Regions from separate parts of the Microbacterium keratanolyticum genome, predicted to be linked through region 1. Evidence: predicted binding sites of a transcription regulator. Region 1 holds the regulator's gene; the other holds the start of a gene.
What was found. The regulator LexA, encoded in region 1, represses DNA repair genes until DNA is damaged. The targets are predictions, from matches to a motif close to TCGAACANNTGTTCGA.

Region 1 (12,080 bases):
GAGGTGGATCCACTCGGCACCCTGCTCCGCCCACTCCGCGGCCGCATCCATCGGGTCGCCGTAGCTCGTCTCGGAGCCCGCCTCGCCCTGCGTGAGGCGAACGGCCTTGCCGCCGGCCACATCGACGGCCGGAAGCAGAGTGAGGGCCGGGGTTGACGCGAAGTCGTTCATGTCGTCCTTTGATCAGAGTGCGCCCGGCGCGGTCATCACGCGCTGGTGCGGAAGTCAGGGGTGGCGCGCCGAGAGGCACGAGAACCGAGAGTAGCCCGCTATCGCGCGGGCTTCAAAACGATGACACAGGGGCTCAGCGTACGCCCGCAACGCGAGCACGAAAACCCCCTGCGCGTCAGAGCGAGCCGATCCAGTTGCGGAGCAGCTGAATGCCGGCATCCCCCGACTTCTCCGGGTGGAACTGCGTCGCCGAGAGAGGCCCGTTCTCGACCGCGGCGAGGAACGGCGAACCGTAGGTCGTCCAGGTCAGTGCGGGGCCGGGGAACGGTGGGATGACGTCGAGCTCCCAGTGCTGGGAGGCGTACGAGTGCACAAAATAGAAACGCTCGTTCTCGATGCCGCGGAAGAGCACACTGCCCTCCCCCGGCTCGACGGTGTTCCAGCCGATGTGCGGGAGCACCGGCGCATCAAGCTCGGTCACGGTACCCGGCCATTCACCGAGACCCTCGACGTTCACGCCGCGCTCGACGCCGTGCTCGAACAGGATCTGCATGCCGACGCAGATGCCGAGCACCTTGCGTCCGCCTGCCAGGCGTCGCCCGATGATCTCCTCGCCACGATGCGCCGCAAGCGCTTCACGCACCGCCGCGAACGCACCGACCCCGGGAACCAGCAGGCCGTCGGCCTCCATCGCCGCCGTACGGTCGTTCGACAGCTCTGCATCCGCGCCCGCCGCGATCAGAGCCTTGACCGCCGAGTGGACGTTGCCGGAGCCGTAGTCGTAGACGACGACCTTGGGGCGCTCACTCACAGCGCACCCTTGGTGGAGGGGATTCCCTGAACCAGCGGGTCAATCGACTTCGCCTGCCGGAATGCGCGCGCGAACGCTTTGAACTCGGCTTCGGCGATGTGGTGCGGATCGCGTCCGCCGATCACACGCACGTGCACGGTGAGACCGGCGTTGAGCGTGATCGCCTCGAAGACGTGGCGAACGAGCGATCCGGTGAAGTGACCGCCGATCAGGTGGAACTCGAAGCCGGCGGGCTCGCCTTCGTGCACCAGGAACGGGCGACCCGAGATGTCGACGACGGCCTGAGCCAGCGCCTCGTCCAGCGGCACGAGGGCGTCGCCGTAGCGCGAGATGCCTGCCTTGTCGCCAAGCGCATCGCGAATCGCCTGGCCGAGCACGATGGAGATGTCTTCCACTGTGTGGTGGGCATCGATGTGGGTGTCACCCGTCGCGCGAACCGTGAGGTCGGTCAGCGAGTGCTTCGCGAAGGCGGTGAGCATGTGGTCGAAGAAGGGGACCGTCGTGTGGATGTCGCTGACACCGGTGCCGTCGAGGTTGAGCTCGAGCTCAACGGTCGACTCGGAGGTGGAACGGGTGCGGCGGGCGGTACGAGCGGTCATGCTGCTGATCCTATCGAGGCGAGAGCGTCCAGGAATGCGGTGGTCTCGGCCTCGGTCCCGGCCGTGACACGGAGGTGTCCGGGGATGCCCACATCGCGGATCAGAACGCCACGATCGTAGAGCGCACGCCAGGTTGCCGCGGGATCCGTCACGCCCCCGAAGAGAACGAAGTTCGACCAGGACTCGTGCGGCGTGTAACCCAGCGCTTCGAGTGTGGCGGAGATGCGATCACGCTGCTCGACGATCTCGTCGACCATCGACAGCATCGTTGGCGCGTTCCGCAGCGCGGCGACCGCTGCCGCCTGCGTCAGGGCGCTGAGGTGGTACGGCAGACGGACGAGGCGCAACGCGTCGATGAACGCCGGGTCGGCCGCGAGGTACCCGACCCGTGCACCCGCGAAGGCGAAGGCCTTGCTCATCGTGCGGGAGATCGCGAGGCGTGGGCGCCCCGGGAGCAGAGTCAGCGCGGAGGGCGACTCCCTCGGAGCGAACTCCTGGTACGCCTCATCGACGATCACAATGCCGCGGGCCGCCTCGTACACGGCTTCGACGACGTCGAGACCGAGGGGCGTGCCTGTTGGATTGTTCGGCGCGCAGAGGATGATGACATCGGCGTCCGCCGCTCGCACCTGCGCTGCAGCGTCGTCTGCGGTGAGCGAGTAGTCCGAGTCCCTGACGCCAGAGATCCAGCGCGCGCCGGTTCCCTGCGTGAGGAGCGGATACATGGAGTACGTCGGTCCGAATCCGAAAGCTGTCCGTCCCGGGCCCGCGAAAGCCTGAAGAATGTGCTGCAGAACCTCGTTCGAGCCGTTACCCGCCCAGATGTTCTCTGCCTGCAGATTGTGTCCGAGGTACGCGGCGAACCCTTCACGGAGCGTCGTGAACTCACGATCCGGATAGCGGTTCACGTCGCGCAGCGCGACGGCGATGTCGTCGAGGATGTCACTCGCCACCGACTCGGGCACCGGATGCGTGTTCTCGTTGACGTTGAGCGCCACAGGCAGTGGCGCCTGCGGCGCGCCGTAGGGACGCAGACCGCGAAGGTCGTCGCGAAGAGGGAGATCATCGAGTGAAACGGTCACCCTGCCATCGTAGGCCGCACCCATGGGCTGCTCCGCACTGTGTCAGCCCACGGATGCCGCACCTTCTACTTCGTGTACGCGGCAGGCAGCGCGAGCTCCTGCCCGACGGAGAGCGCACCGCTCTGCAGAAGGTTCAGCCGGCGGATCTCATCGATCACGTCGCGAGGATCAGCCTCTGGCGCGATCGTCGTCGCGATCGACCACAGCGTGTCACCGGGAACCACCGTGACCGTCTCGAAAGACACCCCACCGTTCGCCTCCGCAGAAGCCGTCGCACTGCCGCCGCTCAGAGCGGCGGCGGCGATCCCGATCGCGATCGGAAGCGCGATGAGAGCGGCCAGCACCCGACGACCTCGCGCCGTGATGCGCAGACGCGTCTGGACGGGCGTTGCCGGGGTGAGGGTCATGGTGGTCATGTCGCCTGCTCCTTAGAAGAGGTGTGACGCAGTGTTCGCATTCGACTCTCGGCCGAGAGAGCCGAATGCGAACCTACGTTCCGAAGATATCTTCGATTTCGAACGCATGTCAAGGTTTGTTCGAGAAAACTCCTCGAAACCATCTCGACACGCTCGAACAGATATTCCGTTTTCGTCCGAACATCGGCTACGGTTTCGATGAACACAGCCCACCACGGGCCTCAGACATTCGGCCCGCGAGGGCGTTTCCCGCCGAAATCACGGGTTCCGACCCCCACGACGCGACAATCACGACGAAGGAGCACTCATGAGCGACACCGCATCGTCCGACGCAGAGGTCGCGCGTACTCGGCGCCGCAAGAACCTCAGCGCCAAGCAGCTGGCGATCCTCGAAGTGATCCAGACGTCGATCGCGGTGAACGGCTATCCGCCGAGCATGCGAGAGATCGGCGACGCTGTGGGTCTCAAGTCGCTCTCGAGCGTGACGCACCAGCTCGGACAACTCGAACTGAGTGGATACCTGCGCCGCGACCCCGGCAAGACCCGTGCGATGGAGGTTCTCATCGACCTCCCCGGTACCGCCGGCGAGAACCCGGCAGACACCGCGCCGTCCGTGGGCGATGCGGCGCTCGTCCCCCTCGTCGGCCAGATCGCCGCAGGCGTGCCGATCACAGCCGATCAGCACGTCGAAGAGATCTTCCCTCTCCCCCGCCAGCTCGTGGGCAAGGGAGACCTCTTCATGCTCAAGGTGTCCGGCGAGTCGATGATCGACGCGGCGATCTGTGACGGCGACTGGGTTGTCGTGCGCGCACAGCACACGGCGGAGAACGGTGAGATCGTGGCGGCGATGCTCGACGGCGAAGCCACCGTCAAGACGTTCCGCCGCAGGGACGGCCACACCTGGCTGCTCCCCCGCAACTCTGCGTTCGAACCGATCCTCGGCGACGAAGCGACCATTCTCGGCAAGATCGTCGCGGTCCTGCGCGCCGTCTGAGATCCGCGTGGGGTGTTGCGAGCACCCCACGCCGGCTCTCGATGATGCGGCAACCACCGGGGCCGCCCCGAACGCCCGATCGCGAGGCCCGGAATGCGGAGCCCGCGTAGGCTCGAAGAATGCTTGACCGTTCCGCTCTGTCGTACACCGCTCCGTACGGTGCATGGGATTCTCCGTTCACCGCAGCAGATCTCGCGATCGCCGGCTCCCGCATCGACGGGGCGCGCTTCGTCGGGGATGACATCTGGTGGGGCGAGTCGGTCCCGGCGGAGCGTGGACGGGTGACGATCCGTCGGGGCGAGGCATCCGGAACCGTCGACCTGCTCCCTGCACCCTGGAGCGCTCGCTCCAAGGTCCACGAGTACGGCGGCGGTGCATGGACGGCGGATGCGACGGGCACGCTGTTCTTCGTCGAGGCGTCCGATCAGCGCGTGTATCGGCTGTCTCCGGGCGGCGCACCGGAACCGCTGACCCCCGCAGGTCCACGCCACGGTGGCCTGCGAGTGCAGTCCGGCCGACTGTTGGCGGTGCGTGAAGACCTTACAGTGCAGCCGCACCTGCGTGCGATCGTGGAGATCCCTCTCGACGGGCGGGCGGCCGAGGATGCGGAGCAGATCCGCGTGGTCATCGAGGGAACCGCGTTCTGGGCGCACCCGACGCTCTCGCCCGACGGCACACGTGTCGCGTTTGTGGAGTGGTCGGGGCGGCAGATGCCCTGGGACAGCGCGCATCTGCGCGTGCAGGAGATCGATGGCGGCGCTGTCGCCCAGACGCCGACACGGGCGGCTCTGCAGCCCGAGTGGCTCTCCGACACCTCCCTCCTCTATGCAGATGATCCCACCGGCCGCTGGAACCTCCAGCGCCTCGAACTCGACGGCCTCTCGGTCACGGCCGGGCCCACCCCCGTCTCTCCGGCGGACGCGGACACCGGCGGTGGCCTCTGGGTTCTCGGGCAGCGGTGGTACCAGCCGCTCGCCGACGGCAGCATCGTGGCGCTGCGCACGAACGGCACGGATGAGGTCGTGGTGATCACACCCGACGGCGCGACGCGCACGCTCACCGTGCCGATGAATGCCGGACTCAGCGTGGAGGACGCGGCGGGCACACGCGTCCTCATCACCGGTGCAGGCCCGTCGAGCGCGGCTGGTCTCTGGCTCGTGGACACCGCGGATGGGCGGGTCACCTCGGTGCGTGGCGGTGGCACGTTCGATCCGGCCTGGGTGCCGGTCGCACGTCCTCTCACGATCGATGGGACCCACGGGCCTGTGCACGCCTTCGACTACCCGCCTACGAATCCCTTGGCGACGGCGCCCGAGGGTGAGCGCCCTCCGTACATCGTGCTCGTGCACGGTGGTCCGACGGCGCACGTCGCCGGCGCAGCCTCGCCCGCGATCGCGTATCTCACCAGTCGCGGCATCGGCGTTCTGGATGTCAACTACGGAGGCTCGACCGGTTACGGCCGCGCCTATCGTGAACGCCTCAACGGGCAGTGGGGCGTGGTCGACGTCGATGACGTGCTCGCCGCGGCTGCCGGACTTGCGGCATCCGGCGCAGCTGATCCTGCGCGTCTCGCGATCCGTGGTGGATCCGCCGGCGGATGGACCGTGCTGTCAGCGCTCGTGCGTGGAGGTGTCTTCGGCGCGGGCGTCAGCCGATACGGCGTCGCAGACCTGCGCGCGCTGGTCGCCGAGTCCCATGACTTCGAAGCGCACTACATCGACGCTCTCGTGGGTCCGCTGCCCGAGACCGAGGCCGTCTACATCGAACGCTCGCCGCTCACGCACGCGGAGCGCATCGATGTTCCCGTTCTGCTGCTGCAGGGCGAGGACGACGCGGTGGTTCCCCCGTCGCAGTCGGAGGCGATCCGGGACGCGCTGGCTGCCCGTGGCATCCCCCATGAGTACCTGCTGTTCCCCGGCGAAGGACACGGCTTCCGCCAGGCGGAGACGATCATCACCGTCGCCGAGGCGGAGCTGCGGTTCCTCGGCGAGGCCTTCGGGTTCGCCCCGAAGATCTGACGGGCGCGGGCTACTCGCCCATCCGGTTGCGCAGACGCATGGCGCGCTCTGCTTCCCGGTTGTCCTGCCGCTCGCGCAGCGTCTGACGCTTGTCGTACTCCTTCTTGCCCTTGGCAAGTGCGATCTCGACCTTGGCGCGCCCATCGGAGAAGTACAGCCGCAGCGGCACGAGCGTGTACCCGCCGGCGGAGACCGCGTGCGACAGCTTCGCAATCTCTTCCCGGTGCAACAGGAGCTTGCGGATGCGCTTGGCCGAGTGGTTCGTCCAGTGCCCCTGGGAGTATTCCGGGATGTGCACGGCGTCGAGGAAGGCCTCGTTGCCCTTGATGAACGCATAGCCGTCACTGAGGTTCGCGCGCCCCTGGCGCAGCGACTTCACCTCGGTGCCGGTCAGCACGAGCCCCGCTTCGTACGACTTCTCGATGTTGTAGTCGTGACGTGCGCGACGATTGGTCGCGATGACCTTCTCCCCGCGTTCCCTGGGCATAGTGCTCTCCTCTGCAGCCATGCGGGCGCACGGCAGCCTGTCAGTCTAACAACACCGCGGGTGCCGCCGGCAACCGCGGTGCGGATGCTACGCGCGCAACCAGCGGCGGATCGCGAAACCGGCGGACAACGCAGCCAGCACGACTCCGATACCCACGATGATCGGCACGACAAGCAGCGCATCCTGCATCGTGACCCAGGTCGTGATGAAGGTGACCCGACCGCGCAGGTACTCCTGCACGCCGAAGTGCACTCCCAGCAGCACGGCGGTGCTCGCGAGCAGCGATCCGATGACCGCCGCGAACACGCCTTCCAGCACGAACGGCGTCTGGATGAAGCGGTTCGACGCGCCGACGAGTCGCATGATGCCGATCTCCTTGCGTCGTGCGTAGGCCGAGAGCCGGATCGTGGTGGCGATCAGCAGAACGGCGGCGATCAGCATGAGACCGGCGATTCCGACGGCGATGTAGGTCGCGATCGTCAGTGCCGAGAAGAGCGGATCGAGGTACTCGAGCTGGTCTTTGACCTCTTCAACGCCCTTCACCCCCTGGAACGCCTCCACGATGACCGTCGACTGGGTCTGATCCTTGAGATTGACCCAGAAAACCTCATTCATCTGCTCGGGGGTGATGACGCTCGCATAGTCGTCGCCGACGAGGTCGACGGTCTTCTGGTACGCCTCGTCGCGGTCCTCGAAGCGCACATCCGCGATGAGCGGCGCGAGCGTGTCGCTGGCGAGCTCCGACTCGACGAAGGCCAGCTGCTCCTCGTTCGCGACGCCGTCGACGCAGGTCTCGGTCTGCGAGACCTCGGAGCACATGTAGACCGCGATCTGCGCGCGGCCTTCCCAGTACTCGCGCATCGCCCCGATCTGCGACTGCATGAGGATCGCGGCACCGACGAAGGTCAGCGAGATGAAGGTCACCAGAACGACAGAGATGACCATGGAGGCGTTGCGGCGAAGACCGGTCAGCGCCTCGGAGAGGATGAGACCGAGCCTCATGAGGTGGGTCCTACTTCCTCGTCGTCGTTGGATTCGAGGCCGAGTCGGCCTGCGACGCCGATCTCGGCGATGTCCACCTCGGGCAGCACGATGGGCTGCTGTGCGCCCGTCGCGGTGTGATCTGCGGCCGGCTCCGCCGAATCGGATGCCTCCGCCGGCGCACTGTCGTCGGCGGCAGGCGCCACGGGTGCGGGGGCTGGAGCATCCGATGTCTCGATCGCGGCTGCGATCACGGCGGCTGCGGCGAGGCTGTCGCCCGAGATCGCCGCGGCGGTCTCGCGCTGGACCTCGAGAACAGCGGTGAGGGCGGCAGAGGCGGCCGCACCGCGAATCGCCTCCGGCGTGAGGATCGGGACGTGCGAGGTGTCGCCGTACCCGCCGCCGACCTCGTCACGCACCATCTCACCGTTGCGCAGCTCGATCACGCGACGCTGCATCTGGTCGACGAACGCCGCCTCGTGCGTGGCCATGAGCACGGTCGTACCACCGGCGTTGATACGCGCCAGCAGCTGCATGATGTCTGTCGAGGTCGCCGGGTCCAGGTTTCCTGTGGGCTCGTCGGCGAGGAGAACCTGCGGGCGGTTCACGATCGCTCGTGCGATCGCGACGCGCTGCTGCTCGCCGCCGGAGAGCTCGTGCGGAAGACGCTTCTCCTTGCCCTCCAGGCCGACGAGCGCGAGGGCCTCCGGCACCGCCTGCTGGATGAATCCGCGCGAGGCGCCGATGACCTGCAGCGAGAACGCCACGTTCTGGAAGACCGTCTTCGACGGCAGCAGACGGAAGTCCTGGAATACCGAGCCGATGTTGCGCCGGAAGTACGGCACCTTGCGGTTCGCGAGCGTGCGAAGGTCGCGTCCGAGCACGGCCACACGGCCGCTCGTCGGGATCTCTTCACGGAGGATCAGACGCAGACACGAGGACTTCCCCGACCCCGACGTGCCGACGAGGAAGACGAAGTCTCCTCGCTGCACCTCGAAATCGACGCCCGAGAGGGCGGGACGCTTCGTGCCGCGATAGCGCTTGGTGACGTTTTCGAACCGAATCATGGCGTCTTGAGCCTAAGCGGCAGGCACCCGCCTGCGGCGAGCGACACTCCCCTGGGCAGCATCCGCTGCCGTGTGAATCAGTCCTCGTCTTTGCGCTTGCGCCAGCGGATGCCCGCGGAGATGAATCCGTCGAGGTCGCCGTCGAAGACGTTGGCGGGGTTGCCCGATTCGAACCCGGTGCGCAGGTCTTTCACCAGCTGCTGGCCGTAGAGGAAGTAGGAGCGCATCTGATCGCCCCAGCTCGCGGTGATGTTGCCGGCGAGCTGCTTCTTCTTCGCGGCCTCTTCTTCCTTCTGCAGGAGCAGAAGGCGCGTCTGCAGCACGCGCATCGCGGCCGCGCGGTTCTGGATCTGCGACTTCTCGTTCTGCATCGACACGACGATGCCCGTCGGAAGGTGCGTGAGGCGCACGGCCGAGTCGGTCGTGTTGACCGACTGCCCGCCGGGGCCGGAAGAGCGGAAGACATCGACGCGGATGTCGTTCTCGGGGATCTCGACCTCGGTCGCCTCTTCCATGAGAGGAATCACCTCGACAGCCGCGAACGACGTCTGGCGCTTGTCGGCTGATCCGAAGGGGCTGATGCGCGCGAGACGGTGTGTGCCGGCCTCGACCGAGAGCGTACCGAACGCGTAGGGCGCGTCGACCTCGAAAGTGGCGGACTTGATTCCCGCGCCCTCGGCGTAGGACGTGTCCATGACCTTGACGGAGTAGCCGTGCTGCTCGGCCCACCGCAGGTACATGCGCATGAGCATCTCGGCGAAGTCGGTCGCGTCGTCGCCACCGGCACCCGAGCGGATCGTGATGATGGCGGAGCGCTCGTCGTACTCGCCGTCGAGCAGCGTCTGCACCTCGAGCTGGTTGATGACGGACGTCAGCGCGTCGAGCTCGGCGCGCGCCTCGGCCGCGGAGTCTTCGTCTTCCATCTCGTTCGCGAGCTCGATGAGCACCTCGAGGTCATCGAGACGCTGGCCGACCTCGAGGACGCGCTTCAGCTCGGCCTGCCGATGGCTGAGGGCGCTGGTGACCTTCTGCGCGCTTTCGGGGTCGTCCCAGAGGTCGGGGGCACCGGCCTCTTCACTGAGACGGGCGATATCGGCACGGAGCTTCTCGACGTCGACGACCTCGGCGATATCGCTGTAGGTCTGACGGAGGTCCGCGATCTGGGCGGAGAGATCAAGTTCGAGCATGACCTGCCCAGACTATCGCGCCCGAGCCGTGGACTCACCATCCCGCGCGATACCGTGGGGCAATGCGTACGCGAGCGTCGACGGTTCTCTGGCAGTACGGGCCCATGGTCTATCTCCCGACCGTGCTGTTCTCGCTCGGCGAGGGCGCCGTGCTGCCGCTCATCCCGGTCATCGCCGCGAACATGGGCGCGGATCTGGCCACGGCGGCACTCGTGGCATCCGCTCTCGTCGTCGGCCAGCTCTGCGGCAATTTGCCGGCGGGCTGGGCGGTGGCCCGTCTCGGTGAGCGCTACACGATGGTCATTGCCGGCATCATCGCGCTCCTGGGCGCCGTGGCCTGCGCGCTGGCTCCGTCACTCCCGCTCTTCACACTCGCGGTCTTCGTGATCGGCGTCTCGGCGTCGGCGTTCGGACTCGCGCGCCACGCGTTCATGACGACGCGTGTTCCGTTGGAGTTCCGCGCTCGAGCACTGTCGCTGCTCGGCGGATCGTTCCGCCTCGGCATGTTCGTCGGACCGTTCGTGTCGGCCGTGCTGCTGTCGGCGTTCCAGACGGAGTTCTCGACCCTTTGGTTCTTCGGTGCGTGCCTGGTCGTGCTGATCCTGCTCGTGCTGTTCGGGCCGGATCCGGAAGAGCAAGCGGCACTCGCGAACGGGCCCGAACTCGTGGAGGACTCGGGTGAGGCGGTCACGGGTTCCATCCCGTCGCAGGCCCGACGCGGCGTCTTCAGCACGATGTGGCAGAGCCGCGGGGTGCTGTCCCGACTCGGGCTCGCCGCTGCGGCACTGTCGGCCGTTCGTTCGGCGCGGCAGGTGGCGCTGCCGATCTGGGGCGTCTCGATCGGACTGGATGCTTCGACGATCGCGCTCGTCATGGGTGTGACCGGCGCGATCGACTTCGCCCTCTTCTACGCGAGCGGGCAGGTCATGGATCGCTTCGGCAGGCTCTGGGCCGCGCTGCCGGCGACGATCCTGATGGGGAGTGGATTCATCGCGCTGTCGTTCACGCACGACGGCGACATGGCTGTGCTGTGGTTCGGGCTCTTCGCGGCAGTGCTCGGAGTCGGCAACGGGCTCTCCAGCGGCATCCTGCTGACTCTGGGAGCGGACGTCGCACCTCAGGATGCCCCTGCCGCTTTCCTCGGGTCGTGGCGGACGCTGACGGATGTCGGCGGGGCGACCGCACCCCTGCTGTTTTCGGCCATCGCCGCCGCCTCGTCGATCATGGTCGCGACCGGTGCCATGGGCGTGATCGGACTACTGGGCGCGGCCGGATTCCTCCGGTGGATCCCGCGCTTCGCGCCGCGCCCGCCGGGGCGCGACTAGTCGGCGAACTCTGCCTGCGCTGCCGCGAGCTCGTCCGTGATCGCCTGTCGCAGCTCGTCATGCTGCGGGCCGAGGGCGTGCGCGGGGTCTGACCAGTTGGCGCCGTCGTACAGCCACACCGGATAACGGCGGCGCACTTCGTCTTCCCAGTCAAAGCGCGGCCAGACGTGCGCGTGAACGAAGGCGTCCTTGTTGCCGAGGATATCGATGTTGATGCGCGTAAATCCCTCGCCCACACGACGGCAGGCTCGCTCGACGGCGGTCGCGAGGAGGTCGGTGTCGGCGAGGAACTGCACGCGCTCGGGGCGCGGAAGCTCGGCGAGCGCCGTCGGCCCGGGCGTGCGCGAGAGCAGCACGCTGTATCCAGGCAGGAACTGCGTGTCGCCGATGACGGCGAAGCCCGCCTTCGTCTCGCCGAGCACGGTGGGGTTCTCGCCCCGCAGTGCAGAGCCGATACGGTCGTCCCGCCAGTCGTTCGTCATGGACGGAAGCCTAGAGCTGTGCTCGCCGTTGCTCCTGAAGATGACGTGCACGCTCAGCGCAGCGCGGTGCGACTCGTGGCGGTGGAGATGAGTTCGACCCCACCCGGAATGAACGGGCTGAGCATGGGCGGGTTCCACACCGCCCGCACACTGACCCGGGCGGAAACGCCGTCCGGCGTCGTCGCGGCGAGAACCTCGGCGTCGCTGTCGATCACCGCGACGATCGCGAGGGCCTGCTCCCGTACCCCGCCGTCGGTCAGCTCCGCGCGCGCACCGTCGGCGCCGACCGAGAGCACAAACCCGTCGGCACCGGCGAGGGCCGCCGAATCCGCCAGCGAGTCCAGCCGCTTCTGCGCGATGTAGAGATCCGTGGCGCAGACGCACACCAGGGTGACCGCGATCGCCAGGAGCAGATACCCGAGGATGAGCGGCAGCGTGCTGCCCTCCTCCTCACGCAGCA
Region 2 (12,080 bases), 2.4 Mb from region 1:
GTGCTCCGCGTCACGCCGATCGGCGGACTCGGAGAGATCGGTCGCAACATGACGACCTTCGAGTACGACGGCAAGATCCTGATCGTCGACTGCGGCGTGCTGTTCCCGGAAGAGCATCAGCCGGGCGTCGATCTGATCCTGCCGGATTTCGAACCCATCAAGCACCGTCTCGACGACATCGTCGGTGTCGTGCTCACGCACGGTCACGAAGACCACATCGGGGCTGTGCCGTATCTGCTGCGCCTGAAGAACGACATCCCGCTGATCGGGTCGGGCCTCACCCTCGCGCTCGTCGAGGCGAAGCTCAAGGAGCACCGCATCCGTCCGTTCACGCTGACGGTGAAGGAGGAGCAGCGTGAGCAGGTCGGTCCGTTCGATCTCGAGTTCGTCGCGGTGAACCACTCCATCCCGGATGCTCTCGCTGTCGCGATTCGCACGCCTGCGGGCATGGCGCTGGCGACCGGTGACTTCAAGATGGACCAGCTGCCGCTCGACGGTCGCATCACCGACCTCCGCGCATTCGCACGTCTGGGCGAGGAGGGCGTGGATCTCTTCCTGGTCGACTCGACCAACGCGGATGTCCCGGGCTTCACCCCGACCGAGCGTTCGATCGGCCCTGTCCTCGACCAGGTGATCGGCAAGGCGCCGCGCCGCGTGATCGTCGCCAGCTTCTCGAGCCACGTGCACCGCGTGCAGCAGGTCATCGACGCCGCGCACGCGCACGGCCGTCGCGTGGCGTTCCTCGGGCGCAGCATGGTGCGCAACATGACGATCGCCGAAGACCTCGGGTACCTGAAGGTGCCGGCGGGTGTTCTGATCGACTACAAGAAGGCGCGTGACCTTCCCGAAGACCAGATCGTCTACATGTCGACGGGCTCGCAGGGTGAGCCGATGGCCGTGCTCAGCCGCATGGCGAACCTCGATCACGCGATCGAGCCGGGTCCCGGAGACACCGTCATCCTCGCCTCGAGCCTGATTCCGGGCAACGAGAACGCGGTCTACCGTGTGATCGACGGCCTCACCAAGCTCGGAGCCAACGTCGTGCACAAGGCCAACGCCCGCGTGCACGTCTCGGGCCATGCCGCCGCCGGTGAGCTGATCTACTGCTACAACATCCTCCGCCCCAAGAACGTGCTCCCCGTGCATGGCGAGTACCGTCACCTGATCGCGAACGCGAAGCTCGCGCAGGACACCGGGATCGCCGAAGAGAACACGTTCATCGCCTCCAACGGCACGATCATCGATCTCAAGGACGGCGAGGCCCGCGTCGCCGGTCAGCTCGATCTCGGGTTCGTGTACGTCGACGGTTCGACCGTGGGAGAGATCACGGATGCAGACCTCAAGGATCGCCGCATCCTCGGCGAAGAGGGCTTCGTGTCGGTGATCGTCGTCGTTGACTCGACGACGGGTGACATCATCTCGGGCCCCGAGATCCACGCGCGAGGTGTGGCCGAAGACGACTCCGTCTTCGACGACGTCGCGCCGAAGATCGTGGCAGCTCTCAAGGAGGCCGCCGGCAATGGCGTGCGTGATCCGCATGCGCTGTCGCAGGTCGTGCGTCGGACGATCGGTCGGTGGGTCAACCAGAAGCTGCGCCGTCGTCCGATGATCGTTCCGCTGGTCATCGAGGCGTAGTCTGCAGGAGGTCGCTGCATCCGCGTTCCTTCCGATGCGAAGGTGGCGGGATGCCGCGTCACTACGGACAAATGTCTGTGCTCCCGCGTAGCGTGGAAGCATGGCCAGGAGTACGAGCGCGACCAGCAAAGGTCAGTCGTCTGAGAAGTCTTCGGCGCGCCCTCGTTCCACGGCCGCGGCGAAGCCGCGTGCGCAGGCGGCGCCGAAGAAGTACATCGATGAGGTCGAGAAGCCTCCCGTCGCCGCGCGCGCGTGGATGGGCCTTGCGCACGGTGTCGGCGGACTGTTCCGCACGTTCGGTCCCGAGACGCTCCAGAAAGACGATCGTCGCGACGGTTTCCCGTTCCTGCTGGTGCTGCTGGCGATTGCGGGTGCCGTCAATGAGTGGTTCTTCATCGGCAACGAGGTCGCGGCCAACATCAGCGCTTACTCTGTCGGCGGCCTGATCGGCCGTACCGCCTTCGTCATGCCCGTGCTGCTTCTGCTGCTGGCGGGGTGGATGTTCCGGCATCCTTCGTCCGTCAATGACAACGGTCGCATCGGCATCGGCTTCGGACTCTTCATCCTGACGGTCGCCGGCTTCTGCCATGTGGCGGGAGGCCAGCCGCAGCCCAAGTCCGGCATGCCCGCGCTGAGCGCGGCGGGCGGACTCTTCGGATGGATGCTGGGTGAGCCGCTGTCGTACCTCACCTCGCCGGTGGCGTACGTCGTGCTGTCGCTCCTCGCCGTGCTCAGCGTCCTCATCATCACCAAGACGCCGCCGAACCGCATCGGTCAGCGCCTGGGCGATCTCTATGCCTGGATGTTCGATGAGGATCGGGCAGAGAAGCCGGTGAAGGACGCAGAGTCGATCGCTGAGGCAGACAAGGTCGACGATCCGGATGTGCTGCCCTGGTGGCGTCGCAACAAGACCGGTCGCGAGGAAGACCCGGACGGCGGTCTGGGATCGCAGGACCTCACCGAGATCCTCATGACGCAAGACAAGACTCCGGCCTACGACCAGGCCGTGATCGTCACGAACGCCACGGCCTCGGCGAACGATCCGTACGACGCGGCGACCGAAGTGCTGTCGGACGTGCGGGCCGTGACCGACATGCTCGCCGAGAAGCAGAGCACGGCACTCCTGGACGACGGTGACACCGGCGAGATGCCTGAGCTTCCCGGTCTCGACGGCTTCGGCACGGACGGCCCCGGCGACCGCGGCCCGCAGGCCCCCGTCGCGCCCTACATTCTTCCGCGGCCGAGCGTGCTCAGCGAGGGCCCGCCCTCGGTCGCGCGCTCCGAGGCCAACGACCGCATCGTCGAGCAGATCACGAACGTGCTCACGCAGTTCAACGTCGATGCCAAGGTCACCGGCTTCTCGCGCGGACCCACCGTCACGCAGTACGAGGTCGAGGTCGGGCATGGCGTCAAGGTCGAGAAGATCCTGCAGCTCAGCAACAACTTCGCCTATGCCGTCGCATCCAATGACGTGCGCATCCTCTCGCCGATCCCGGGCAAGAGCGCGATCGGCATCGAGATCCCCAACACCGACCGCGAGACCGTCGCCCTCGGTGACGTGCTGCGGTCGCAGGCGGCGCAGAAGAGCACGCATCCGATGACGATCGGCGTCGGCAAGGATGTCGGCGGCAACTTCGTCGTCGCGAACCTCGCCAAGATGCCGCACCTCCTCGTTGCCGGTTCCACCGGTTCAGGTAAGTCGAGTTTCGTCAACTCCATGATCACGAGCCTGCTCATGCGGGCGCGTCCGGCAGATGTGCGCATGGTGCTGATCGACCCGAAGCGGGTGGAGCTCACCAGCTACGCGGGCGTTCCGCACCTCATCACGCCGATCATCACGAACCCCAAGAAGGCGGCCGAGGCGCTCCAGTGGGTCGTGAAAGAGATGGACATGCGCTACGACGACCTCGCGTCGTTCGGCTTCCGCCACATCGACGACTTCAACCGCGCAGTGCGCGCCGGAGAGGTCGAGGTGCCGGTGGGCAGCGAGCGTGTGCTCAAGCCCTATCCCTACCTGCTCGTCGTGGTCGATGAGCTCGCCGACCTCATGATGGTCGCGCCTCGTGACGTCGAGGACTCGATCGTTCGCATCACGCAGCTGGCCCGCGCGAGTGGTATTCACCTGGTGCTGGCAACGCAGCGTCCGAGCGTCGACGTGGTCACGGGCCTCATCAAGGCGAACGTGCCGTCGCGTCTGGCTTTCGCCGTGACGAGCGTCACCGACAGCCGCGTGATCCTCGACAGCCCCGGCGCCGACAAGCTCATCGGCCAGGGTGACGCTCTCTTCTCGCCCATGGGCTCTTCGAAGCCGTTCCGCCTGCAGGGCGCATGGGTTGACGAGAAAGAGATCGAAGCTGTCGTCAAGCACGTCACGCAGCAGGCTCGCCCCGAGTACCGCGCGGATGTTCAGGAAGCGATCGAGCCGAAGAAGAAGAACGAGGTCGACGAAGACATCGGCGACGACCTCGAGTTGCTGCTCGCAGCCGCCGAGCTCATCGTCTCGACACAGTTCGGCTCGACCTCGATGCTGCAGCGCAAGCTGCGAGTGGGCTTCGCCAAGGCAGGTCGTCTCATGGACCTGCTGGAGTCCCGCGAGGTCGTCGGCCCGTCCGAGGGCTCCAAGGCACGCGACGTTCTCGTGACGGCAGAGCAGCTTCCGGGTGTGCTCGCGCGTCTGCGCGGGGATACCCCGGCGCCGGCGGCGTCCACCGCGCCACCCGCCGCAGCGGCTGCGGGGATGGCAGCAGGAGTCGACCCGGTCGAGGCGCAGTTCGCGGGCCTGGAAGTCGTCGAGGCTGATGATGACGGTGACGAAGATGCCTGGTCGTTGACGGGTCGTGACTGATGGGGATTCCTCGACAGCTTCCCAACGCGATCACGGTCGCGCGCATCCCGCTCGCCGTCGTCTTCTTCGTGCTGCTGCTCATGGGCGGGCAGTACGGCGATAGCGACCTCGTGCTCCGCTGGGTCGCGGGTGGACTCTTCGTGCTCGCGATCTCGACCGACTGGGTCGACGGATACCTGGCACGCAAGTACGACATCGTCAGCGACTTCGGAAAGCTCTGGGACCCGATCGCCGACAAGCTGCTGACCGGCGCCGGTTTCGTGGGCCTCGCGATTCTCGGCGAAGTGAGCTGGTGGATCGTCATCGTCATCCTCATCCGCGAGTGGGGGATCACCATCCATCGCTTGATGGTGGCCAGCGAGCACATCGTGGCTGCTGCCTGGATGGGCAAGCTCAAGACCGCCTTCCAGGGGGTCGCGCTCGGATGGGCGCTGCTCCCGTTGCACGTCCTGGTCGGCATGCCGGTGTGGACGGTCGTGACCTTCGTCCTGATGCTGGTCGTGCTCGTGCTGACGGTGCTCAGCGGAATCGACTACATCGTCGCCCAGGCGCGCGGCGTGCGCGAGGGCCGTCGGGCGAAGTAGCGGCCAGGAAGAAGGGCGTAAGTCATGGATGCTCCGGACGCTCTCCTCTCTGCCTTGCGTGATCGCGGACTTTCGCTCGGGATTGCGGAGTCGCTCACGGGCGGTGCGCTCTGTTCCGCACTCGTCGCGGTGCCCGGGGCTTCGGCCGTTCTGAGAGGCGGAATCGTCTCGTACGCGACAGAGATCAAAGCGAGCGTGCTCGGCGTCGACATCGTGCTGCTGGAGCGTTACGGACCCGTGCATCCGGAGGTCGCCGCGCAGATGGCGGACGGCGTGCGGCGGGCGATGACGATCGATGGCGAACCTGCGGATGTGGGTATCGCCACGACAGGCATCGCGGGTCCGGCCTCGCCGGACGGTCAGCCCGTCGGCACGGTGCACATCGGCGTGAGTGTCGGAGCGCATACGAGTACGCGGATGTTCCGCTTCGACGGCGGCCGAGCCGAGGTCCGCGCGGCGACGGTCTCTGCGGCTCTCGAGTGGGCGCGCGAAGTCGTGGAGCACGTCGGGGAATAGTCTCCGCCTGCGTGAAGTTGAGTCATGTGTACTCACATTTAAAGCACAGGTTGAAAAGATAGGTTCAGACGTGTCAGATCGGGTTAGACTGACGATCCAACCGGGCGAGCTGCACGGTTCGGACGGTCCAGAAAGGGGGAGGTTCTGATGATTCTTGTACGACAGGAAATCGGCGATGTTCTGAGGGACTTCCGTCTTCAGAAGGGCCGCACCCTGCGCCAGGTCGCCAGCAAGGCGTCCGTGGCGCTGGGCTATCTCAGCGAGGTGGAGCGCGGCCAGAAGGAAGCGTCGAGCGAGATCCTCGCCTCGGTTGCCGAAGCTCTCGATGTTCCGATCTCGACCATCATGCGCGAGGTCGGTGACCGCATCTCGGTCCTCGAGGGAATCTCCACGTTCCCGGACGTCGTTCCCGCAGACCTCGTGGCTTCGGTCGAACCAGAGCTGTCGCTGCGCTGAGTGTCTTGGTCGCGAGAAATCGCGGCAGATCGTGGTGGAAGGATCCCATGCGCAGGAGTGAGTTCCTCCGTGCCGTCGATGTCGAGTTCGGCGCCCGATCGACATCGTTGCTGAACGATCTCGTGCTCGGTGCGGTCGGTAGCCGGACCGCCGTCGACGCTCTGGATGCAGGTGTGCCGCCCCGTGAGATCTGGCTGGCTCTCTGCGACGAGGCGGAGGTGCCCGCCGAGCGGCGCTACGGTGCGGGACGCATGGAGCCGCGCCGTTCCTGATACGCGGGACAGGGCGATCGTGCGAGATTCGTTCCCGTTGCGGATGCTGCTTCTCGGCGTGTCCTCGAATATCTGTTCGAACTCGGCGTAGTCTTCTGCACAGATGGTTTCGAATCCTCGTCATCCACCGATCGTGTGAGTGGACCTCAGAATGTCTGAGCCCCCTTCTACGGTGATTGATGTGGCACCGAGCCATACGCCTTGTCGGAGAGCAGGCCCCAGCCGGGGCTCGCCGCGACAGCCTATAGGCGGCATCACGTCAGCACGAAGGAGCAACCATGCCATCACCCGCAGACCGCGAGAAGGCTCTCGAATCGGCCCTCGCCCAGATCGACAAGCAGTTCGGCAAGGGATCGGTGATGCGACTGGGCAGCGACGAGCGCGCTCCCGTCGAGGTCATTCCGACCGGTTCCATCGCGCTGGACGTGGCACTGGGGGTCGGCGGACTCCCGCGCGGCCGCATCATCGAGATCTACGGTCCGGAATCGTCCGGTAAGACCACGCTCACGCTGCACGCGATCGCCAATGCGCAGCGCAACGGCGGCATCGCCGCATTCATCGACGCTGAGCACGCGCTCGACCCCGAGTATGCGAAGAAGCTCGGCGTCGACATCGACGCTCTTCTGGTCGCGCAGCCCGACACGGGTGAGCAGGCGCTTGAGATCGCCGACATGCTCGTGCGCTCGGGCTCCATCGATCTGATCGTCATCGACTCCGTCGCCGCACTCGTGCCGCGTGCCGAGATCGAGGGTGAGATGGGTGATTCGCACGTGGGTCTGCAGGCGCGACTCATGTCGCAGGCGCTGCGAAAGCTCACCGGTGGGCTCAACCAGACCAACACCACGATGATCTTCATCAACCAGCTGCGAGAGAAGATCGGCGTCTTCTTCGGTTCGCCCGAGACCACCGCCGGCGGTAAGGCGCTGAAGTTCTACGCGTCTGTGCGTATGGACATTCGTCGAATCGAGACGCTCAAGGACGGCACGGAGGCAGTGGGCAACCGCACCCGTGTGAAGGTCGTCAAGAACAAGATGGCGCCGCCGTTCAAGCAGGCCGAGTTCGACATCATCTACGGCGTGGGCATCTCGCGCGAGGGCAGCCTGATCGACTTCGGTGTCGAGCACGCGATCGTCAAGAAGTCCGGTGCCTGGTACACCTACGACGGTGATCAGCTCGGACAAGGTAAAGAGAACGCGCGCAACTTCCTTCTCAAGAACCCCGACATCGCCAACGCGATCGAGACGCAGATCAAGCAGAAGCTCGGCATCGGCGGAGCGGCACCTGCGGCAGTTGAGGCTCCGGCCGATCCGTCCGCACAGCGTCGCTCGGCCTGAGCATGGCTCGTGATTTCGGGGGCGGCGCATCGGATGATGCGCTCGCCCCCGTCATCCCTCTCTTCGGACGTAAGGGCGGGAGACAAGCCGACGATGACGTCGTGGAGACGGCGCACGATGCCGATGCCAGCAACTTTACGAACTCAAGACACCCGGCGAGATCATCGCGTGACGCGGGGCCCTCTGACACCCTGCGTTCCTCGTTCCCCGCAGGCGTGGCACCGCTGAGAGCATTATCAGCTTTCACAGAGCCGGATCCCAGTTCTGACGGCGCCTCGGCTGACGGGACGGATGACGAGAGCGGCGCTGATGCCCAAAGTGGCAACGACGGCGAAGAGGTGCGCGCCGCGGCCGTCGCTGTCCTCGTGCGCAAACTCAGCGCCAAGCAACTCTCCGTCAGTGAGGCGCGAGATGTTCTGCGGACACAGGGGCTCACCGGGAGCGACGCCGGTGACGTCCTTGATGACTTCGAAGAGCGCGGTTACCTCAATGACCTAGCTCTTGCGGAGATGCTGGTGACCTCGGGAGCAGAGCGCCGTGGCCAGGGTCGCGTCGCCATCGGCCGCACGCTCGCGCAGCGGGGGATTCCGCGACATATCGCCGACGAGGCATTAGGCGTCCTTGAAGACGATGATGCCGAGCGCGCGCTGGAGTTCGCACGCAGCAAGGCCCCATCCATGGCACGACTCGACGACGACGCCGCACTCCGGCGCCTCGTCGGGCAGCTTTCCCGGCGTGGCTATGGCGGAAGTGTCGCGATGACCGCGGCACGGACCGCATTACGCGAAAACAAACGTGGCTTCACATCACGACCCACGAGCGTGCGATTCACGCCGTCAGACGACGATCTCGCCTGAACCCTTCGATGTGTGGGTAGCGGGAGACCGCTCGTAGAATGGCTAGATCATGACTACACCAGTGAGTGAACCGACGATCATCGCGCCGTCTGCGGCGGCGGTCGATGCGTCGGGACGTGCGCGTTCCTACGAGGTGCGCACATTCGGCTGCCAGATGAACGTGCACGACTCCGAGCGCCTCTCGGGTTCGCTGGAGAGTGCTGGCTACGTGCGCGCCGAGAGCGGCGCCGAGGCCGACATCGTCATCATCAACACCTGTGCCGTGCGTGACAACGCGGCCGGCAAGCTCTACGGCACCCTGGGACACCTGGCGGCAGTCAAGCGCCGCAAGGAAGGCATGCAGATCGCCGTCGGCGGCTGCCTTGCACAGATGGACAAGCAGGCCGTCCTCGACAAGGCGCCGTGGGTCGACGTCGTCTTCGGCACGCACAACATGGGCTCGCTTCCCACGCTCATCGAGCGTGCACGCCACAACGGCGAGGCAGAGCTGGAGATCCTCGAGTCGCTCGAAGTCTTCCCTTCGACGCTTCCCACGCGACGGGATTCCGCACACAGCGGATGGGTGTCGATCTCCGTGGGCTGCAACAACACCTGCACCTTCTGCATCGTGCCGAGCCTGCGCGGCAAGGAGAAGGACCGCCGCCCTGGTGACATCCTCAATGAGATCCGTCTTCTCGTCGAAGACGGCGCGATCGAGGTCACCCTCCTCGGACAGAACGTCAACTCGTACGGCGTCGAGTTCGGCGACCGGCAGGCGTTCAGCAAGCTGCTCCGTGCAGCCGGTGAGATCGAGGGTCTGGAGCGCATTCGCTTCACAAGCCCGCACCCGGCCGCCTTCACCGACGACGTGATCGATGCCATGGCCGAGACTCCCGCGGTCATGCCCCAGCTGCACATGCCGCTGCAGTCCGGAAGTGATCGCATCCTCAAAGCCATGCGCCGCTCGTACCGCAGCGAGAAGTTCCTGGGCATCCTGGATCGCGTTCGCGAGCGGATGCCCCATGCGGCGATCTCCACCGACATCATCGTCGGCTTTCCCGGCGAGACGGATGAGGACTTCGAAGACACCATGCGGGTCGTCGAAGCTGCGCGCTTCGGCAGCGCCTTCACGTTCCAGTACTCGATTCGCGAGGGCACGCCCGCAGCGACCATGGAGGACCAGGTCCCCAAGGAGGTCGTGCAGGAGCGCTACAACCGTCTGATCGCGCTGCAAGAGCGCATCTCGCTGGAAGAGAACCAGAAACAGGTCGGACGCGAGGTCGAGGTGCTGGTCTCGACTGGTGAGGGCAAGAAGGACGCGGAAACGCATCGCCTGACGGGCCGCGCCGAAGACAATCGACTCGTGCACTTCCAGGTTCCTGAGGGGTCTGACCTTCCGCGCCCGGGCGACGTCGTCTCGGTCACGATCACGCACGGGGCGCCGTTCCACCTGCTCGCGGACGACCCGACGGGCGCCCCGCTGAAGATCCGTCGCACGCGCGCCGGAGACGCCTGGGACCGTTCGCAGTCCGAGTCGTGCGCCGTGCCGGCTCCTGCAGCTGAAGCAGGTGCGCCGCGCGCGGTCTCGCTCGGCCTTCCCACGCTCCGCATCGGAGTCTGACGGCGTGACCGCACCGATTCCACCGGTCGCTGCCGTCCGCGAGCCGCGCCTGTGGGCCATCGTCGGCGCGACCGGAACAGGCAAGAGCGACCTTTCTCTCGATCTCGTCGAACGACTCTCGCAGCAGAGAATCGGCGCCGAGATCGTCAACGTCGATGCCATGCAGTTCTACCGCGGAATGGACATCGGCACGGCCAAGCTTCCACTCGCGGATCGCCGCGGCATACCGCATCATCTCTTCGACGTGCGCGAGGTCACGGAGGAAGCTGCGGTCGCGTGGTACCAGCCGCTCGCACGAGACGTGATCACCGACATCCACGCGCGTGGCAATGATGCGATTCTCGTCGGTGGCTCCGGCCTGTATGTGTCGAGCGTCATCTACGACTTTCGTTTCCCGCCGCGAGACCAAGACCGGCGCGCACGACTGGAGGCCGAGCTCGCCGAGCGGGGAGTCGGACCTCTGCTGGCACGTCTGCGCGAGATCGACTCCGCGACGGCTGCGCGCATCGATGTGCGCAACGAACGCCGTGTCATCCGTGCGCTCGAAGTCGCGGAGCAGGGCGAGAGCAACCACGGGGCGATGCTTCCGGAGCGGCCCGAGCTCTGGCACGCGCACACGCGCGTGCTCGGCACGGCGGTGGAGCGTCAGGCCCTGGTCGAGCGGCTCGATCGTCGCGTCGAGCGGATGTGGCGCGACGGGCTCATCGCCGAGGTGCAGCAGCTGAGGGAGCACGGGCTGGAAAAGGGCGTGACCGCACGACGCGCGATCGGATACGCGCAGGCGCTGGCACAGATTCTCGGCGAGATCAGTGAGTCGGAGGCGATCGCCCAGACGCAGGCGCTCACACGCCGATATGCGCGCCGCCAGGTGTCCTGGTTCAAGCGCTATGCCGAGATCGAATGGCTCGATGTGCTCAACGACGAACCTGCGGCCTTCCTTGATTCGCTGGATTCGGCAGAGGGGGCGGCGAAATGACGACGCACACGGAGATCCGGGTGTTCGAGGCCGGAGACACCGACGCGGTCGTCGCGCTCTGGGAGTCGGCAGGCCTCACACGTCCATGGAACGACCCCCGCGCAGACATCCGACGCAAGCTCGCGGTGCAACCCGAGCTCTTCCTCGTCGCGGTGGAGTCCGGGCGCATCGTGGGATCCGTCATGGCCGGATATGACGGTCATCGCGGGTGGCTCTACTATCTTGCGACCGTCTCCGATCGGCGCGGCGCAGGAATCGGACGGATGCTCGTGGAGGCTGCGGAGACACGGCTGATCGCGATGGGATGCCCGAAGGTGCAGCTGATGGTACGCACTGAGAACGAGGGCGTGCGCGGCTTCTACGACAGTATCGGCTACGAACCCTTTGACATCTGGATGACCGGAAAACGGCTCATCGCAGATTGATGAGGTTCGCGTACCTCGGTGGATGTCGGAGGGTGGTGCGATGCTCGTTCCATGGCGACCCACTACTACACGGCTTCGAGTCTTGATGGCTTCATCGCGACGACCGAGCACTCGCTTGACTGGCTTCTGCGGCAAGAGATCGATATGGAAGGGCCCATGGCCTACCCGGAGTTCGAGAAGCGCATCGGCGCGCTCGCGCTCGGGGCGTCGACCTTCGACTGGGTGATGAGGCATGAGGGCGGAGTCTGGGGCTACACCCAGCCGACGTGGGTGTTCGCTCACGGTTCCCGCGAGGTTCCTCAGGGGGCTGACGTCCGCATCGTCTCGGGCGATGTCGCCCCGGTCCACGCCGAGATGCTCAGCGCGGCCGGCGACAAGGACCTGTGGATCGTCGGGGGAGGAGATCTCGCCGGACAATTCGCGGATGCCGGACTTCTCGACGAGGTCTGGGTGCAGTACGCCCCGGTCACTCTGGGAGCCGGTGCTCCACTTCTCCCGCGCGAGCTCGATCTCGAACTGATCGACTTCGCGCGCAACCAGAGCTTCCTCTGCGGGCGCTACCGCGTCCTCCGGCCTGAAT

Region 2: a site for LexA is predicted at 6,373-6,388, ahead of recA (recombinase RecA). Genes of this name have one in related genera too.

Annotation. Positions count from the first base shown of each region.
Region 1 is NZ_JAFBBQ010000001.1:2,639,273-2,651,352, reverse strand. It holds gene priA (bifunctional 1-(5-phosphoribosyl)-5-((5-phosphoribosylamino)methylideneamino)imidazole-4-carboxamide isomerase/phosphoribosylanthranilate isomerase PriA) at 1-171, opposite strand, end outside; gene hisH (imidazole glycerol phosphate synthase subunit HisH) at 347-982, opposite strand; gene hisB (imidazoleglycerol-phosphate dehydratase HisB) at 979-1,581, opposite strand; gene JOD62_RS12765 (histidinol-phosphate transaminase) at 1,578-2,663, opposite strand; gene JOD62_RS12760 (LysM peptidoglycan-binding domain-containing protein) at 2,729-3,079, opposite strand; gene lexA (transcriptional repressor LexA) at 3,387-4,073, shown strand; gene JOD62_RS12750 (S9 family peptidase) at 4,193-6,091, shown strand; gene smpB (SsrA-binding protein SmpB) at 6,102-6,578, opposite strand; gene ftsX (permease-like cell division protein FtsX) at 6,666-7,580, opposite strand; gene ftsE (cell division ATP-binding protein FtsE) at 7,577-8,626, opposite strand; gene prfB (peptide chain release factor 2) at 8,704-9,813, opposite strand; gene JOD62_RS12725 (MFS transporter) at 9,876-11,138, shown strand; gene JOD62_RS12720 (diadenosine tetraphosphate hydrolase) at 11,135-11,620, opposite strand; gene JOD62_RS12715 (pilus assembly protein TadG-related protein) at 11,674-12,080, opposite strand, start outside.
Region 2 is NZ_JAFBBQ010000001.1:286,871-298,950, reverse strand. It holds gene JOD62_RS01505 (ribonuclease J) at 1-1,635, shown strand, start outside; gene JOD62_RS01500 (DNA translocase FtsK) at 1,736-4,480, shown strand; gene pgsA (CDP-diacylglycerol--glycerol-3-phosphate 3-phosphatidyltransferase) at 4,480-5,064, shown strand; gene JOD62_RS01490 (CinA family protein) at 5,089-5,580, shown strand; gene JOD62_RS01485 (helix-turn-helix domain-containing protein) at 5,728-6,036, shown strand; gene JOD62_RS01480 (DUF3046 domain-containing protein) at 6,084-6,308, shown strand; gene recA (recombinase RecA) at 6,587-7,642, shown strand; gene JOD62_RS01470 (regulatory protein RecX) at 7,645-8,499, shown strand; gene miaB (tRNA (N6-isopentenyl adenosine(37)-C2)-methylthiotransferase MiaB) at 8,549-10,099, shown strand; gene miaA (tRNA (adenosine(37)-N6)-dimethylallyltransferase MiaA) at 10,104-11,075, shown strand; gene JOD62_RS01455 (GNAT family acetyltransferase) at 11,072-11,500, shown strand; gene JOD62_RS01450 (dihydrofolate reductase family protein) at 11,552-12,080, shown strand, end outside.